Linked DNA regions of Saccharibacillus brassicae. Each later gene encodes a partner of the first gene's protein in a complex. Links are inferred from orthologs where the notes say so. Each region holds a gene or a part of one and is shown in the gene's direction. Other genes may lie near its edges. The genes, in order: rpsG and tig.

Region 1 (4,026 bases):
GGAGACCGATTCCTTCCTGTCGGCCGCATCGTTCCAGGAAACGACGAGAGTGCTTACCGACGCCGCGATCAAAGGCAAAGTCGATCAGCTGCTCGGCCTCAAAGAAAACGTGTTGATCGGTAAGCTGATTCCTGCCGGTACCGGCATGAGCCGTTACCGCAATGTGCGTTTCGAAGATCCGGAAGGCGCAGCAAGCGGAGAAGCGACGCTGGAGCCCGTTACGACCGAATAAGGTCGTGCGGGATCCGGAATCGGAGTGGAGGGAAAGAGCAATCTTTCCTGAAACTCCGTATTCTTTGCTTGACACAACGCGCTCCCAGGTGCTAATATAGCAAAGGTGCGTGAGCAGGTACTACTCATCCTGTCTTTTGGAGGATATGCCGAATGTCTAATGATAAAGGACTTCAGGATGCTCATGTCAAAATCGGTACCAAGCAGACTGTGCGAGCAGTCGAACTTGGGCAAGCTTCCGAAGTTTATGTAGCCATGGACGCAGACCAGCGGATGATCGCGAAGATCACATCGCTGTGCGGCAAGTCCGATGTGAAGATCACCGAGGTGGAGACGATGCGAGAGCTCGGAAAAGCCTGCGGAATCGAAGTCGGAGCGGCGATGGTTGCGATTCTGAAGTGAGAACGTTATAACTGTGTGAGGATGTTTTTGTTTCAGAAGCGTCAAGCGTCTGAGACAAAAACTTTCATTTGTTCTTTTATGAACCACCTGGGTCTGTGGACTTGAGGGAACGGTTCATAACAAGGATGTTTACCAATATGGGAAGGGGGTGGCAATGAAAATGCCAACAATTAACCAACTCGTCCGTAAAGGACGTCAAGCGAAAGTCGTGAAGTCGAAATCCCCAGCTCTGCAAAAGGGTTTCAACGCACTCAAACGTGAAGAAACAAACCTGAGCGCCCCGCAAAAACGCGGTGTCTGCACTCGTGTAGGTACAATGACTCCACGTAAACCAAACTCCGCGCTTCGTAAGTATGCCCGTGTTCGTCTGACGAACCGTATCGAGGTGACTGCTTACATTCCGGGTATTGGACACAACCTGCAAGAACACAGCGTCGTGCTGGTTCGCGGAGGTCGCGTAAAGGACTTGGCGGGTGTACGTTACCATATCGTTCGCGGTGCTCTTGATACTGCAGGCGTAAACGGACGTATGCAAGCCCGTTCGAAATACGGCGCTAAGCGTCCAAAAGAAAAGAAAAACTAATTTGAGCGCCTAAGGGCGTTCAACTATAAGAGAAAGGGGGATATCCATGCCACGCAAAGGTCCCGTTACAAAAAGAGACGTACTGCCGGATCCGCTGTACAGCAGCAAACTGGTTACTCGTCTGATCAACCGCATTATGGTCGACGGTAAACGCGGTGTAGCTCAAAACATCCTTTATAACTCGTTCAAATTGATTCAAGAACGTACGGGCAACGACCCGATGGAAGTTTTTGAAGCTGCAATCAAGAACATCATGCCTGTTCTCGAAGTTAAAGCACGCCGTGTAGGCGGTGCAAACTACCAAGTGCCGATCGAAGTCAAGCCAGAAAGACGGACGGCTCTCGGTCTCCGTTGGCTCGTCAACTACTCCCGTAACCGCGGTGAGAAGACGATGGAAGAGCGTTTGGCGGCTGAAATCATCGATGCATCGAACAACACAGGCGCATCCGTGAAGAAACGCGAAGACACGCACAAAATGGCTGAAGCGAACAAAGCGTTTGCTCACTACCGCTGGTAGGATTTCGGCTTAGCACCCAAAACAGAATTTTGAAGGGAGAATCCCATTCATGGCAAGAGAGTTCTCCTTGAAAAATACACGTAACATCGGGATCATGGCGCATATTGACGCCGGTAAAACGACGACTACGGAACGGATTCTGTTCTACACGGGCATCACGCACAAAATCGGTGAAGTACACGATGGCGCAGCGACGATGGACTGGATGGAGCAGGAGCAGGAGCGCGGAATCACGATTACTTCCGCCGCTACGACCGCTCAATGGCACGGTTACCGCGTCAATATCATTGATACCCCGGGACACGTAGACTTCACGGTTGAAGTTGAACGTTCCCTTCGTGTATTGGACGGGGCAGTAGGCGTATTCAGCGCCAAAGAAGGTGTCGAGCCTCAGTCGGAAACCGTATGGAGACAAGCTGACCGGTATGGCGTTCCTCGGATCGCTTATGTCAACAAGATGGACATTATCGGCGCTGACTTCCTGAACGTTGTCAAAGATATGGGCGAGCGTCTCCAAGCTAATGCGGTAGCGATCCAGCTGCCAATCGGCGCGGAAAACGACTTCACCGGCATCATTGACCTCGTTGAGCAAAAAGCTCACATGTACAAAGACGATCTCGGCCAGAACATTGAAGTTGTCGACATCCCGGAAGAATATCTGGGCCAAGTCGAAGAACTTCGTGCTCTCCTGATCGAGAAAGTCTCGGAACTGGACGAAGATTTGACAATGAAATACCTGGAAGGCGAAGAAATCTCGGTTGACGAGATCAAAGCCGCTCTGCGTAAAGGCGTTGTCGATGTTAAGATTTTCCCGGTTATCTGCGGATCTTCTTACAAAAACAAAGGCATTCAGCTTATGCTGGACGCTGTTGTCGATTATCTTCCAGCTCCAATCGATGTACCTGCGATCCAAGGTACGCTTGAAGACGGTACGGAAGCGATTCGTCATTCTTCGGATGAAGAGCCGTTCTCCGCACTCGCTTTCAAAATCATGACAGACCCTTACGTGGGTAAACTTACGTTCTTCCGTGTATACTCCGGTACGCTTCAATCCGGTTCGTATGTACTGAATGCATCGAAAGGCAAACGTGAGCGGATCGGTCGTATCCTGCAAATGCACGCCAACAGCCGTCAAGAAATCAGCGTAGTATACTCCGGTGATATCGCGGCAGCCGTTGGTTTGAAAGATACGGGTACAGGTGATACACTGTGTGATGAGAAGAACCCGGTCATTCTCGAGTCGATGAACTTCCCGGATCCCGTTATCGAGATCGCCGTGGAACCGAAAACCAAAGCCGACCAAGATAAATTGGGCGTCGCTCTTGGTAAATTGACAGAAGAAGATCCGACCCTTCGTGCCCACACGGACGAAGAAACCGGCCAGACGATTCTGGCAGGTATGGGCGAACTCCACCTTGATATCATTATCGACCGGATGCGTCGGGAGTTTAAGGTAGAGACTAACGTGGGTAAACCACAGGTCGCTTACCGTGAAACCTTCCGTGAAGCAGCCCGCGTAGAAGGCAAGTTCGTTCGTCAATCCGGCGGCCGTGGTCAATACGGTCACGTATGGGTTGAATTCGAACCGCTGGAGCCGGGTACAGGCAGCCAATTCGAAAGCAAAGTAGTCGGCGGTTCGGTTCCTCGCGAATACGTACAGCCTGCACTTGCTGGTATCGAAGAACAGATGAAGAGCGGCGTTATCGCGGGCTTCCCGCTGGTAGACGTTAAAGCGACAATCGTCGACGGCTCTTATCACGATGTCGATTCCAACGAAATGGCGTTCAAAATTGCCGGTTCGATGGCACTCAAAGCAGCGAAGGAAAAGTGTAAGCCTGTCCTGCTTGAGCCAATCATGAAAGTCGAAGTAACGGTTCCCGAGGAGTATATGGGCGACGTTATGGGTATGCTGAGTTCCCGCCGCGGCCGTATCGAAGGTATGGATTCCCGCAGTGGCGCTCAAATCATCCGTGCGAAGGTACCTCTCTCCGAAATGTTCGGTTACTCGACGACTCTGCGCTCCGGTACGCAAGGACGCGGCGTATTCTCGATGGAACTTTCTCACTATGAAGAAGTGCCTAAGACAATCGCCGAAGAAATCGTATCGAAGAACAAAGCAGGGGAGTAATCCTCGTTTTCACCGCCGGTCGACGGATGCTTTCGGGCTTCCGTTTTCCGGATTGAGCTTAACCCAAATAATCTTTCTACATTAAGGAGGAACTGTTTCAAATGGCAAAAGCTAAATTTGAACGTAACAAGCCGCACGTCAATATCGGTACTATCGGTCACGTCG
Region 2 (7,301 bases), 800 kb from region 1 along the record:
CTCGAAGCGGACGAAGCGGGGCTGCCGATGCCGTTCTCGCTGGCCGTGCTCGCCTACCGGCACGAGCAGGGCGGCAGCATGGAGCGGAGCGAACTCGAAGCCGTTATCGAACGGCTGGACGGCCCGCCGGGCCGCGCTTATGCGGCCGCCCTGTGGGACCGGGAAGGGCGCCTCGTGCTGATCGACCGCTCGGCCGGGCGCTTCGCGCAGCTCGCGGAACTTGCGGAGCGGCGCGAGCTTGGCGGGCTGCTGATCGGCCTCGGCCTGCCGGGCGCGCGGCCGAAGGATCTGCCGGACAGCTACCGGACCGCCTGCCGGGCGCTGCAATATACCTTTTTGCATCCCGGCGTCCATCTGGTCGATGCGCGCGCCGTCGGAAGCGGGCGGCAGATGTTCGAGCCGCCCGAAGAAGAGATCCGGCTGCTCGGCAACCTGCTCGGCACCGATCGCAAAAAAGAGATCAACGAACGGCTGTACCGCATTTTCCGGATCGACGGCCTGGCCCGGATCGACCTCTCCTATATCGAACAGACCGCGCGGCTAATCAACGAAAAGGTGCTCGACGAAGTATTCCGCCGCTACGGCGAAGCTTCGATGGAAGTTCTCAAGCTGTACCGCAAAGTCGGGAACTGGAACAACTTCCGGTATTTCCACGATTATTTCCGCAGCCTGGAAAATCTGCTGTGCAGCCTGAACGATTATATCAAGCAGGTGCGCCTGGCCCATACGGAGAACGAAAACCTCAAGGAAGCGGTAGCGTTCATCGAAGCCCAGTACGCCCGCCCGCTCAATATGGCCATGGTCAGCAACCATGTGTCGCTCAATTATTCGTATTTCAGCGAAGCGTTCAAAGCGTATACGGGCGAAAGTTTTGTCGTCTATCTCAAAAAAGTCCGGATCGAACGCGCCAAGCAGCTGCTCGCCGACCCTGCCTTCAAAACGGCCGAGATCGGCGAAGCGGTCGGCTTCGAGAACGTCAAGCAGTTCGCGCGGGTATTCAAAGAGCTGGAAGGCATCTCCCCGCACGAATACCGGAGCAAAGCCCATGCGCAGCATTTGGGCTGAGCGTTGGGCGCTGCCGGCGCTTTCGCGCGGGCATACCCGCAAAAAGGCAGAGCCCGAACCGCGTTAAACCGTGCTCAACCGGTTAAAAATGGGTAGAAGAAGGGAGCGTGCCGATGATGAAGAACAGATTCGAAGGACAGAAGAAAAAAGCGCTGCTTGCGGTGCTGGCCGCTGCGCTGATCGCGCCGCTGCCGCTGCTGCCGCAGGCGGAGACGGCTTCGGCCGCGGCGGGGGCGACAGTCTACATAAACGGCAGGGTCGCTTCGGGAGACGTGCTGTTCCGGAAAGGGCGCACGTATTTGACTCTGACCGACATGAAAGCGCTGGGCGACTATACGTTCCGCTACAACAAGACGTGGAAGACGATTACGATTACCGGGGGAGACGACGGCGCGCGCCACGTCCTGACGCTCGGCAGCCGGGAAGCCCGCCGCAACGGGCAGAACCTGACGCTCGAAGCGGCGCCGCTGTCGTACGAGAACAAGACGATGATTCCGGTCCGCGCCGCGGCGCAGCTGTTCAATGCCGAACTGGAATGGGACGAGGCCGGCAATCGCGTCCTGCTGACCAAGGAGCCGGAGACCAACGGCTCTTCGACGCGGCCGCCGACGTCGCCGTCCCGTCCGCCCGTCTCGCCGCCGGGGCCTTCCGGACCGTCGGTGCCGAAGCCTCCGACGCCGCCTTCGATACGCTGACAAAAAGTCCGGGCTCCCTTTGCGGGAACCCGGACTTTTTGGGTGAGCGCGGCCGGAATCGCCGCGATCGGAACAACGAAAAAAGAGCCTTCCCGAAGGAAGGCTCCCGCTCTTGTACGTCCCAGGAGGGATTCGAACCCCCGACCGTGCGCTTAGAAGGCGCATGCTCTATCCGACTGAGCTACTGGGACAAAAGTGAAAAACAGAACAGAAATTAATATACCACGTACGGAGGTTTCTTGCAAGCTTATTTGCCTAAAAAGCTGCGCGACCCGCTGCGCGTTTCGTTTGTTACATCTAATAGCGGATCAGGGGAGAGAAGGCCGGCGGCCTGGCCGCAGACGAGGCGGCTGCCGCAAGTTTATGCTATAATTTAACCTCACGATCATCTTGCGAGCGGACACGGGCCTGCAGCCGAGAAGGAGGGATGACTTATCGATCACGTAACAAAAAAGGACAAGGCGGGCGTCGTCCTGCTGCCCGGAACGCTTGACCATTACCAGGAGCAGGTTACCGGCATGCTGGAGACCGAGCGCTACGGCGAAGCGATGCAGACGCTGGAATTTCTGCTGAGCTGCGAAGGGCAAGACGAGCGGCGGCGCCAGGAATGGAGCACGCTGCTCGAATGGCTGCGCGTCGCGTTTCCTGGAGGGGCCGGGGACGCTTACCGCAACGAAGCGGTGCTGGCCGGCGAGGAGCCGGAAGACGCGTCGCAGGCGCTCAAGCGGCGGACGCTCGAGAAGCACCGGGAAGATGCCGGCTACGCGGAGCGGCTGCTGCTGCGCGTGATGCAGGAGCCGATGACGGAACGCGGCCAGATCGCGCTGGAGCAGCTGTCTTATCTGGAAGACGCCGATACGGACGCGAAGCTCGCGGACTGGATGGAGCGGGAGACGCTGCATCCGCTGCTTCAGTTCCGGGTGCTTCAGACGCTGCGCCGCCGCGGCGCGACCGGAACGGTCCGCCTGCCGCGCGGAGGCATCGCGCTGGAGCTGGAGATCGAGCGGACGCCGCTTGAGCCGCACGAGTTCCCGCTTGCCGTCGCCGAAGTGCTGTCGCGCGTATCCCAGCAGACGGAGAACGAAGATCCTTCGCTGTTTTATTTTGCGCGGGAATTGTGGATGCAGTTCATGATGGCGACGTACGGCACGACCGATTACGAGAACCTGACGCGCGGCGCGGAGAGCGAGCTGGACGCCTGGGCGGCCGCGCTGCACGCGCAGGCGTCGGAGACGCTCGAAGGCGGCGGCCAAGCGGAGCGGATTCGGGACGCCTACGGGATCACGGGCGAGCTGCGCTTCCTGTGCGAGCGGGCGGAAAAGTCGCTGCGGGCGTTTTCCCGGGGAACGCTCCAAAGATAGCGTGCCCGGAAACGGTTACTTTTTTGCCCGAAACGGCGTCTTTTGGCGTGGCATTGGCGTTTGCGCTTGAAATCTGCTTCGCATTTGGGTATGATAAGATGGTTGTTGCGAACGTGAAAGCAGTATGTTAAATTTACTTAATTGATAGCTAATTGTTGGAGGGGAATACTCAATATGACAGCAAGTTGGGAAAAAACCGAGAAGAATCTTGGCGTTCTTGAAGTTGAAGTTGCAGCGGACCGTGTTGAAGCCGCGCTTGATAAAGCATTCCAGAAAGTCGTAAAGAAAGCGAACGTTCCTGGTTTCCGCAAAGGCAAAGTGCCGCGTTCGATCTTCGAAGCGCGCTTTGGCGTGGAGAGCCTGTACAACGACGCAATCGACATCCTTCTGCCTGAAGCTTACAGCGAAGCGGTAGAAGAAGCGGGCATCTTCCCGGTCGACCGTCCGGAAATCGACATCGAGCAGTTCGGCAAAGGCCAAACGCTGAAATTCAAAGCGAAAGTAACCGTTAAGCCGGAAGTTACCCTGGGCGAATACAAAGGCGTGGAAGTGCCTGTATCCGAAATCAGCGTAACGGACGAAGAAATCGCGTCCGAACTCGAGCGTCTGCAAAGCCGTCATGCCGAGCTGATCGTCGTTGACGAAGAAGCGGCAGCGAACGGCGACACCGTATCGATCGATTTCGACGGATACGTGGGCGACGAGGCGTTCGAAGGCGGCAAAGCCGAGAACTATTCGCTCGAACTCGGATCGGGTTCGTTCATCCCGGGCTTCGAGGAGCAGGTCGTGGGCATGTCCACGGGCGATTCCAAAGACGTTACCGTAACGTTCCCGGACGAATACCATGCGGCCGAACTGGCCGGCAAAGAAGCGGTCTTCAAAGTGAAGCTGCACGAAATCAAACGCAAACAGCTTCCTGAGCTGGACGACGAATTCGCCAAGGACGTTAGCGAATTCGAAACGCTGGACGAGTACAAGGAAGACCTCAAGAAGGAAGTAGCCGACCGCAAAAAACGCGAAGGCGATGCAGCGCGTGAAAACGCCGTTGTTGAAGCCGTAGCGGCAGCCGCGGAAGTCGAAGTTCCCGAGTCGATGGTCAACGGCGAAGTCGAGAACATGATGCGCGATTTCGACAACCGTCTCCGTCAACAGGGCATGAACCTGGAAATGTACACAAGCTTCTCCGGCCAGACCGCCGAAGATCTGCGCGAACAGATGAAGACGGACGCCGAGAAGCGCGTCCTGAACAACCTCGTGCTTGAAGCGATCGCCAAAGAAGAGAACATTTCGGCTTCCGAAGAAGACGTCGAAAAAGAACTTCAAACGATGGCTGATATGTACAAACGCAGCCTGGACGAAATTCGTGGCATTTTGGGCGCCAACGGTTCGCTGGACAGCCTGAACGACGAAATCACGATGCGCAAAACGATCGAGTTCCTGCTGGCTAACAGCAAGGAAGTCGCGGCTCCGGCCGAAGAATCGGCCGAGTAAAGCTTACTTCCGCACTGCGGAACAAGCCTCGGGGGCGAATCGAATAATTTGACTTGCCCGGGCAAGGCACGTATGATTTTATGCGTGCCTTGCCCTTTTGTATGCGGCAGGGCCGATCCGGGGGCTTTTAAGCAAGAGAGCGAGCCATGGACGAATTGTTCGATCGAAAAATGACATCGGCATTTGAAAATGGTAAACTAAAAGCGTAGGATGAAAGCAGGGTCGTATCCGACCGCTTCGTCTTTTAAGAAACTGCCCGATGAAAGAGAGGTTGATCGCATGAGTTTAGTCCCTACAGTTATTGAACAAACAAGCCGCGGCGAGCGCTCCTATGATATTTATTCGAGGCTGCTCAAAGACCGGATCATTCTGCTTGGCGATGCGATCGACGATCACGTAGCCAACCTGATTATCGCGCAGCTGCTGTTTTTGGCGGCCGAAGATCCGGAGAAAGACATCTATTTGTACATCAATTCCCCCGGTGGTTCTGTGACTGCGGGCATGGGTATATATGATACAATGCAATACATTAAGCCGGATGTGTCCACGATTTGCGTCGGTATGGCGGCAAGCATGGGTTCGCTGCTGCTGACGGCCGGAGCGCCGGGCAAGCGCTTTGCGCTGCCCAACAGCGAAGTCATGATTCACCAGCCGCTCGGCGGCGTAAGCGGACAAGCTTCGGACATTCTGATCCATACGGATTGGATCATCAAGACGAAGCAGAAGCTGAACAAGATCTATGTGGACACGACAGGTCAGCCCCTTGAGAAAATCGAGCGGGACACGGACCGCGACTTCTTCATGAGTGCGGAAGAAGCCAAGTCTTACGGACTGATCGACAAGGTTCTCGAGCGACCGATTAATTCTTAATTCTCGAAGGGGTGGTTAGATGTTTAAATTTAACGAAGAAAAGGGTCAGCTGAAGTGCTCCTTCTGCGGCAAAACGCAGGAGCAGGTACGTAAGCTCGTAGCCGGACCCGGCGTATATATTTGCGACGAGTGCATCGAACTGTGCACGGAGATCGTGGAAGAGGAATTGGGCCACGAAGAAGAAGTGGACCTGAAGGACATTCCGAAGCCGCAGGAGATCCGCGCCATTCTCGACCAATACGTGATCGGCCAGGACCAAGCCAAGAAGTCGCTTGCCGTAGCCGTATACAATCATTACAAACGCGTTAACGCGCAGAGCAAGTCGGAAGACGTGGAACTGTCGAAGAGCAACATCATGCTGATCGGACCTACCGGTTCGGGCAAAACGCTGCTGGCGCAAACGATGGCCCGCATCTTGAACGTGCCGTTTGCGATCGCGGACGCCACTTCCCTGACGGAAGCCGGCTATGTCGGCGAAGACGTGGAGAACATCCTGCTCAAGCTGATTCAAGCTGCCGATTACGACGTGGAAAAAGCCGAGCGCGGCATTATCTACATCGACGAAATCGATAAAGTGGCACGCAAATCGGAGAACCCTTCGATTACGCGCGACGTATCGGGCGAAGGCGTACAGCAGGCGCTGCTGAAAATCCTCGAAGGTACGGTCGCATCCGTTCCTCCGCAGGGCGGACGCAAACACCCGCATCAAGAATTCATTCAGATCGATACGACGAACATCCTGTTTATTTGCGGCGGCGCTTTCGACGGCCTCGAGCAGATGATCAAACGCCGGATCGGCAAAAAAGTCATCGGCTTCAATGCGGACGGCGAAGGCCAACGCGAACTGAAAGCCGGCGAGTATCTGATGATGGCGCTGCCGGAAGACTTGCTCAAATTCGGTCTGATTCCGGAGTTCGTCGGACGTCTGCCGGTCATCTCGACGCTGGCTCCGCTGGACGAAGAGACGCTGGTACGCATCCTGTCCGAACCGAAGAACGCCCTGACCAAGCAGTACAAGAAGCTGCTTGAGATGGACAACGTCGATCTCGTGTTCGAAGAAGCGGCCCTGCTCGCGATCGCCGAAGAAGCGATCAAGCGCAAGACCGGTGCCCGCGGACTGAGAGCGATCATCGAAGGCTTGATGCTCGACGTCATGTACGAAGTTCCGTCGCGCGACGACGTGACCGAGTGCGTGATTACCGAGAAAGTCGTCAGAGAAAAGGTCGTTCCTGAACTCGGCGAAGGCAAAAACAAAAAACGGGAAGAAAGCGCCTAACGCTTTCTTGCCCATGAAATAGGTCTCATGCCGAGCCGGTCAACCCTACATGGTTTGGCCGGTTTTGTATGAGAAGCCGAAATGCCGTCCAGAAGCTGCAGTCTCGCGTCCTTGAGCGACGCTATCTTGCTTGTTCCGATTTGGAGGTCGAATAAAAATGTATTTAAGACATCAGACACGGCCCGTAAAGGTCGGTAACCTGGTCATCGGCGGCAGCGACGAAGTCGTCATCCAGAGTATGTGCACGACCAAGACGGCCGACGTCGAAGCGACGGTCGCCGAAATTCTTCGTCTCGAAGAAGCCGGCTGCCAGGTCGTGCGCGTTACGGTCAACAACGACGAAGCGGCCGACGCGATCAAAGAGATCAAGAAGCGGATTCATATTCCGCTCGTCGCCGATATCCATTTCAACTACAAATTGGCTCTGAAATCGATCGAGAACGGCATCGACAAAGTCCGGATCAACCCGGGCAACATCGGCAAGCGCGAGAAGGTCGAAGCGGTCGTCAAAGCGTGCAAAGAAAAAGGCATTCCGATCCGGAT

Evidence for each region.
Region 2: the proteins of rpsG (region 1) and tig are in contact, whole or in part, in a crystal structure (PDB 3GTY), measured with the Thermotoga maritima proteins. The link is inferred for Saccharibacillus brassicae from one-to-one orthologs. Residues at the interface, in WP_004081843.1 of Thermotoga maritima: Lys34, Lys52, Lys55, Glu59, Arg62, Gln63, Glu66, Asn67, Lys69, Val71, Arg95, Ala109, Lys110, Lys111, Gly112, Arg113, Pro114, Glu117, Glu121, Ile124, Ala125, Tyr127, Asn128, Asn129, Thr130, Gly131, Lys135, Asp139, Arg142, Met143; in WP_004081061.1 of Thermotoga maritima: Glu122, Val124, Val129, Leu130, Tyr133, Glu188, Gly259, Ile262, Tyr263, Glu266, Ser270, Glu273, Gln274, Glu277, Arg308, Gln311, Ile312, Ser315, Tyr316, Glu325, Arg329, Arg336, Leu363, Phe366, Trp367, Arg373, Leu377, Arg381, Leu384, Glu387.

The regions. Positions count from the first base shown.
Region 1 is NZ_CP041217.1:1,814,244-1,818,269, reverse strand. Bases 1-2,997 are described here. They hold rpsG (30S ribosomal protein S7), read left to right. Parts: upstream 1-1,262; coding sequence 1,263-1,733; downstream 1,734-2,997. Other genes in these bases: fusA (elongation factor G), read left to right, coding at 1,783-2,997; rpsL (30S ribosomal protein S12), read left to right, coding at 794-1,216; FFV09_RS07730 (ribosomal L7Ae/L30e/S12e/Gadd45 family protein), read left to right, coding at 385-633; rpoC (DNA-directed RNA polymerase subunit beta'), read left to right, coding at 1-232. In the rest of the region: more of fusA, read left to right, coding at 2,998-3,861; tuf (elongation factor Tu), read left to right, coding at 3,963-4,026.
Region 2 is NZ_CP041217.1:1,015,520-1,022,820, reverse strand. The notes cover bases 2,456-5,453. They hold tig (trigger factor), read left to right. Parts: upstream 2,456-3,295; coding sequence 3,296-4,612; downstream 4,613-5,453. Other genes in these bases: clpP (ATP-dependent Clp endopeptidase proteolytic subunit ClpP), read left to right, coding at 4,892-5,453; FFV09_RS04110 (hypothetical protein), read left to right, coding at 2,456-3,121. In the rest of the region: FFV09_RS04125 (response regulator), read left to right, coding at 1-1,065; FFV09_RS04120 (copper amine oxidase N-terminal domain-containing protein), read left to right, coding at 1,179-1,760; more of FFV09_RS04110, read left to right, coding at 2,279-2,455; more of clpP, read left to right, coding at 5,454-5,482; ATP-dependent protease ATP-binding subunit ClpX, read left to right, coding at 5,502-6,758; ispG (flavodoxin-dependent (E)-4-hydroxy-3-methylbut-2-enyl-diphosphate synthase), read left to right, coding at 6,916-7,301. UniProt on the Bacillus subtilis protein: Involved in protein export. Acts as a chaperone by maintaining the newly synthesized protein in an open conformation. Functions as a peptidyl-prolyl cis-trans isomerase.